Linked DNA regions of Collimonas fungivorans Ter331. The protein of the gene in region 2 interacts with the protein of the main gene of each other region in a pairwise test. Links are inferred from orthologs where the notes say so. Each region holds a gene or a part of one and is shown on either strand. Other genes may lie near its edges.

Region 1 (3,252 bases), 330 kb from region 2 along the record:
AAAGTACTCATCGTGCTTGGTGAAGCCGCCGAGCGTCTTCGCGATGTCGTTCGCGACAGAAGGTTTCTCAGCAATGATGAGGGTCTTGCTCATAGTGTCGTCTCGAAAGTAGCGCGCATTATTTCAGCGCATGTTTTTGCTTTGGCTCGCAAGCGTCAATCCGGAAATTTAGTTGCCAGCGGGAAATCACCCGTAATATATCAGCAAACATCGCAGCAAACATCGCAGCAAACTTCACGGCCGGCGCCGCATAATGCGGCCAATGATAAGCGGGTTGTTGGAAAAATCGCAAGCAGCAAGACCTCGGTCTGGCCAGCATGCAGCAGGTGAACGTCGTGTTTAATGCAGCTGGCGCGGCTCAGGATCGTCGTCTTCGTCGAGAAACAGCTCGTCGAACATCAGGCCGTCCGGCTCCTTGCCCTGGCTCCATAGCACCATCAATACGATCACCTTGAGTTTGTCGAGCGGGACCGGGGTCTCGCTGACGGTCAGCGCACGCTCAATGACAATCTCGCGTTGCACCGGGTTGAGCATCTTGGCCGATTCCAGGAACTGGATGAAGCCGATCGCAGGAATGCCCAGTACATCAATCTCTTGCTGGGCGTAAATACGGATGCCAAAAGAAAAAGCGGTTTGCTGCGGATATTTATCGGCGAACTCGTGGTTGGTTTCCGCCAGATCCGTCAGCCAGCCGAGCGCCTTGGCTATCTCTTCTTCTTCAAAGCCGATCGCCGACAGCTTCTTGACCAAAGCCTCCGGTTCAGGGCAGGCATCGGGCCGATAATAAGTTTCATACAGATAAACAAGGACTTCAAACATGGTTCTACTGTATCGCTAAGGTAAGGGTAAGACAAGCAAAGTACAAGGGTAAGCGCAAAAACGCAGGGCAATAAAGCCGTTTCAGCCAACAGTATACGTATATTAGTATCGCAGATTTATGCCGGACCGCCCGAAATGGCAAAATATCATCCTCCTCGCGCCAGGCTTGTATCAGCCGATGCGGCGGTAAATTGCGCCGGGCAAAGCCTCTATCAGCCCCGCCAGCTCCAGCTCCAGCAACCGTCCGCCCAGGCTCGCCGCATCGCTGCCGCTGCGCGCCGCCAGAACGTCGAAACCGACCGGATCATACCCGAGTATGGCAAGCAGCTCCTGACCGCCGCTGTCAGCCGGCGCGGCGCTGGGCATCGCCGCGGGTTGCGCTGGGGTTGCCACTGCTGCCTGTAAACTGCCCAGTTCCTCCAGGATATCCTGGGCCGACTCCACCAGCTTGGCGCCCTGCTTGATCAGCTGGTGGCAACCTTTCGACAGCGGCGAATGGATCGAGCCGGGGATCGCGAACACGTCCCGTCCCTGCTCGGCCGCCATCCTGGCGGTGATCAGCGAACCGGACTGGGCCGCCGCCTCGACTACCAGCACGCCGCGCGCCAGGCCGGAAATGATGCGGTTGCGGCGCGGAAAGTTGGCGGCGACGCCAGGCATGCCCAGCGGGTATTCGCTGACGATGCAGCCGGCCTCGGCAATCTGGTGCGCCAGCCCGCGATTGCGCGCCGGGTAGACGATGTCAGCGCCGGTGCCGATCACCGCCACCGTGCTGCCGCCCTCGGGATTGCCGGCGGCGCCGCGCAAAGCGCCCTGGTGGGCGGCGGCGTCTATCCCCAAGGCCATGCCGGAGATGACGGTAAGGCCGCGCTGGCTGAGGATTTCGGCAAAGCGGTCGGCATTGGCGACGCCCTGCACCGTAGCGTTGCGGCTACCGACCACCGCCATGGCCGGCCGCTCCAGCAGTTCGGCGCGGCCCTTCACGTACAGCATCAGCGGTGGATCGGAAATGTCCAGCAGGGCTTGCGGATAGGCGCTGTCGGCTAGCGTGAACAGCCGGTTTCCCGGCTGTTGCAACCATTCCTGGGTGCGCTCTATCAGCGCCTGGACGGCATCCGATGGCGCCGCCAGCAAGGCGTAGGCAATGCGTTCGGGCACTACCTTGTGCAGGGCGGAGAAGGAACAGGAAAAGATGTTGGCCGGCAGGCCGAAGGCCACCAGCAGCCGGCGCGCAGTTTCCGCGCCGACACCGGCTGTCTGCTCCAGACGCAACCAGGCTGCCAGCTCATCTGCATCAACTGCAGCATCCGTTGCATTGCCGGCGGCTGGCGGGCGGCGGTCTGCACCGCCGCCGCCGTCATGAAGCTTATCGTCGTTTATCGTTGTCAACAGCAGTAAAGACCTTTATTCCGGCGACCTGGCGATATCGCCGATATCGACCGTGTTCTGGACTTCCATGATCAGGCCATAGGAAATATGGTTGAAGACACGGAAAATGAACAGGGTACCGTATTGTTCATCCGGCAGCTTGACCTTCTTGTTGTGATCGGCAGGATCCTTGACGGTTTTGCCGAAACGGTACAGCTGCAACACGGTGCCGATATCGATATTGTCAGCCTTGCCGCGGTTGATGCTGAGGATCTGGTTCTGCGCCGCGGTAGCCACGCCGCCATAGACCGAGACCACGCGAGCATTGACTTCGGTGGCCGGCGCATGCGGCACATAGTTCAGGATCGGCTCAACCGGGCGCGGGATGATGCGGTCGCCGACCTGCATTTCTTCCTTGGTGTCGATCACGCTGAATGTCGCCGCTTCGTCGGCAGTCTTGCCCCTGCGCTCCAGCTTCAGGGTGCCCAGGTACAGCGCTTCATTGGCGATGACCTTGCCGGTGTCCGGATCCTTGAGCGGATTGCCGGGACGGAATACCTGGAACGCGCTGGCGTCAGCCAGGTCGCCGCGGACATAGGCTTTGTCGCCCTTGCCGAGATTCAGGTGGCCGTCCTGGACCGCCACGATATGTGGCGAATTCTTCAACTCGTCGTCTTCGACGATCAGCGGCTGCGACAGGAACGGGCCGATGGCGTCGGTGGAAATGGCGGTGATCGCATCGCGGCCTATGCCTTGCACGCGCGTTTGCGGCGACAATTTGACAACGCCCGGTTCGCCGGCCGATTTGCCGAGGCGCAGGCGGCCGTTGACGCGGTCGAAATAGACGATCTGGCCTGGATAAATCCAGTGCGGATTGCGGATCTGGTCCTGGTTCAGGCCCCATACTTGCGGCCAGCACCATGGATGTTGCAGGAACTGCCCGGAGATTCCCCACAGCGTATCGCCACGCACCACAACGTGCTGGTCCGGGGCATTGGGCAAGAATTCACAACGCATGGTCTTGACCGCTTGGGCATGGGCCATGCCGCCAAATCCGGCACTTAA
Region 2 (3,151 bases):
TGACCAGGCTCAAGCCGATCAATTTCTTGTAATCAGGTTCGATGGTGTTGCAATGGCCGCGATACGGCACCGCTTCGGAATTCGCCTCGACCTCGACGATCACGAACTGGCGGTCGAGCGTCAGCCGCAGCCACAGGCTGTGCAGGGGCTGGCCTGCCGGTAAATTGCCGGCTGGCAAAGGAAGATCGAAGGGTTTGGTATCGGTAACATGGGCGTCGATTTCCCATAGGTCGTCGTCACGTACGAACGCGTCGATCTGAATCGCGCGGGTGTGCTTCAACGCTCGGCGGGAAATGGAAGGTGTCAGAGACATAATGGTGGACTGATTTGCGTGTCGTTACCACAGTTTCTATGGTAACTGCCGCTCCTGCGGTTTGCAAAAAACCCCAAAAGTGTAGCACAGCTTGGCGGGCTTAGCGATTTTGATGGGCCGTTGCAAAATAGCCACTGCCGGTCACCACCATTCAAATCAGCAGGGAAAACGGAGCGGAAACACGGTGGAAAACACTGCCCCGGACTCAGTAACCTTCGCCGTCGCTGTCATCATCGCCGCCACCTTTCACCGCCGCCTGTATCGCTCGATGAGAAAATCCGCGCTGCAGCAAGAAACGCATCTGCTTGGCGCGCTCTTCGGCGCTGGCCGGGACTTGCTTGAATTTCTTGCGCCAGACTTCGCGCGCGCGGGCGATTTCGCCGCTGGCCAGGCCGGCCTTGATGTCTACCAGCGCATCGGCATCGATGCCGTGGCTTTGCAGTTCCGACAGGATGCGGCTGTTGCCGTAACGATGGGCACGCCTGTGAATCAAGGATTCGGAAAAACGCGCCTGCGACAGGAGTTTTGCCGCCTCCAGCGTATCCAGCAAGGCTTCGATATCGTCGCCTTCCTGCGCATAACGGGCCAGTTTGCGCGCCAGCTCCAGGCGGCTGTGCTCGCGCGCCGACAGATAACGCAGCGCCCTGGCCTTGAGACTGATCTGTGGTTTTGCCATGGCAGCTTCCTGTAGTTCTAAATACCTGCCCGAAAACTAAAACGCCTTTCAACAATCCATCCGGCGGATATGTATGAAAGGCGTTTGCCGAACGGGGCCGGCGGACATCGCTAAAGGCGAAGTCTATTAAACCGGCTCTTCAGCCTTGGCAGCAGCCTTGCTTGCCTTGGCAGCGGCTTTTTCCGCCGCCTTGTCGCCGCCGTCCGACTTGATCTCGCCCAGTAGCGGCACACCCAGCGAAGCACGCACCTTGTTTTCGATTTCACGCGCCAGTTCCGGCCGTTCTTTCAGGTAGGTACGGGCATTGTCCTTACCCTGGCCGATACGTTCGCCGTTGTAGCTGTACCAGGCGCCCGATTTTTCAACGATCTTGGCGTCGGAGCCGAGATCGAGGATTTCACCTTCGCGCGATGTGCCTTCGCCATACAGGATGTCGAAATGCGCTTCCTTGAACGGCGGCGCGATCTTGTTCTTGACGACCTTGACCTTGGTTTCGTTGCCGATCACCTCATCGCCCGACTTGATCGAACCGGTGCGGCGGATATCCAGCCGCACCGAAGCGTAGAACTTCAGCGCGTTGCCGCCGGTGGTGGTTTCCGGATTGCCGAACATGACGCCGATCTTCATGCGGATCTGGTTGATGAAGATCACCAGCGTGTTGGTGCGGTTGATGCTGCCGGTCAGCTTGCGCAGCGCTTGCGACATCAGGCGCGCTTGCAGGCCAGGCAGGGAATCGCCCATGTCGCCTTCGATTTCGGCGCGCGGCGTCAGCGCCGCCACCGAGTCGACCACGATCAGGTCGACGCCGCCCGAGCGCACCAGCGCATCGGTGATTTCCAGCGCCTGTTCGCCGGTGTCCGGCTGCGAAATCAGCAGCTCGGACAGGTTGATGCCCAGCTTCTGCGCATAACCGACGTCCAGCGCATGTTCCGCATCGATGAACGCGCAAGTGCCGCCCAGCTTCTGCATTTCGGCGATGGTTTGCAGGGTCAGCGTGGTTTTACCGGAAGATTCCGGACCGTAGATCTCGACCACCCGGCCGCGCGGCAGGCCGCCCACGCCCAGCGCGATGTCCAGGCCGAGCGAACCGGTCGAGACAACCTGCACTTCTTCGACCACGGCGCCGTCTTCCATGCGCATGACCGAACCTTTGCCGAATTGTTTTTCGATCTGCGCCAAGGCCGCGGCAAGGGCCTTGCTTTTATCCGGATTGGGTGCGGATTTTTTATCGTCCATGGTTGTTCTTTCGGCAAAAATGGTGAGTGATAATGGTGAATGATTCAGGACCTGAGCTAGAGCTTCAGGTAGTACTGTATAAAAAAACAGTGATTTATGCAAGCACTGTCGCAAATTTTTAAAAGCCTGATGCATATTGTATGTGCAGAAATCTCTGCCGGCGATGCGAATCGCCCTAAATCCCCTGTAAAAAATCACGTTTTAGGTACGGACTTATTACGAATCTTATTGCCAGGGCTTAGAAACATCGGGCGCATTTCATGCTTATTACGCATATCGTCATCAGGAAAAGTAAAAAGGATGCCGGATGCGCAAGAGGATGCAATAATCGTGACGCACATTTTGCTTCGGCCGCCAGTCGGCCGCCGGGCAATGCGCCATATTTCGAGACAGGGGCAAGCGGCTTGCCCACTAATAAACGGGGAGAAGGTATGCGTATTACATATTGGATGAAACCATTGGCGGCGTCGGCGCTGCTGCTGGGTTTGCTGGGCACGGTCCAGGCAGCGTCCGCACCTGCGGTCGAGGCGAAGAACGGCATGGTGGTGACTTCGCAGCACCTGGCGTCGCAGGTCGGGGTCGACATCCTGAAGATGGGCGGCAACGCGGTCGATGCGGCGGTAGCGGTCGGTTATGCGCAGGCGGTGGTAAATCCCTGCTGCGGCAATATCGGCGGCGGCGGCTTCATGACCATCCACCTGGCCGACGGCCGCGATACCTTCATCAATTTCCGCGAAACGGCGCCGGCCGCGGCCAGCGCCAACATGTACCTGGACGCTAACGGCAAGGCGATCACCAACGCCAGCCTGTTCGGCTACCTGGCGGCCGGCGTGCCGGGCACCGTGCTGGGACTCGACAGTGCGCAACGCAAATACGGCAAGCTGACCCGCGCTCAGGTGATGCAGCCGGCGATCAAGCTGGCGCGC

What was found.
Region 1: the proteins of recA (region 2) and dprA interact in binary tests that used the Bacillus subtilis proteins (3 or more experiments, as listed by UniProt). The link is inferred for Collimonas fungivorans Ter331 from one-to-one orthologs.

The regions. Positions count from the first base shown.
Region 1 is NC_015856.1:4,806,062-4,809,313, forward strand. Bases 48-2,978 are described here. They hold dprA (DNA-processing protein DprA), read right to left. Parts: upstream 2,104-2,978; coding sequence 991-2,103; downstream 48-990. Other genes in these bases: CFU_RS21355 (DNA topoisomerase III), read right to left, coding at 48-93; CFU_RS21360 (DUF494 family protein), read right to left, coding at 340-819; CFU_RS21370 (LysM peptidoglycan-binding domain-containing protein), read right to left, coding at 2,224-2,978. Outside these bases: more of CFU_RS21355, read right to left, coding at 1-47; more of CFU_RS21370, read right to left, coding at 2,979-3,252. UniProt on the Bacillus subtilis protein: Protein that helps load RecA onto ssDNA during transformation. Binds cooperatively to circular ssDNA, is able to bridge different segments of DNA. Favors the loading of RecA onto SsbA- or SsbB-coated ssDNA and formation of RecA-DNA filaments.
Region 2 is NC_015856.1:4,476,543-4,479,693, forward strand. Bases 171-3,000 are described here. They hold recA (recombinase RecA), read right to left. Parts: upstream 2,226-3,000; coding sequence 1,116-2,225; downstream 171-1,115. Other genes in these bases: CFU_RS19835 (DUF2889 domain-containing protein), read right to left, coding at 171-313; recX (recombination regulator RecX), read right to left, coding at 519-989; CFU_RS25305 (hypothetical protein), read left to right, coding at 2,322-2,678; ggt (gamma-glutamyltransferase), read left to right, coding at 2,675-3,000. In the rest of the region: more of CFU_RS19835, read right to left, coding at 1-170; more of ggt, read left to right, coding at 3,001-3,151. UniProt on the Bacillus subtilis protein: Multifunctional protein involved in homologous recombination, DNA repair and competence.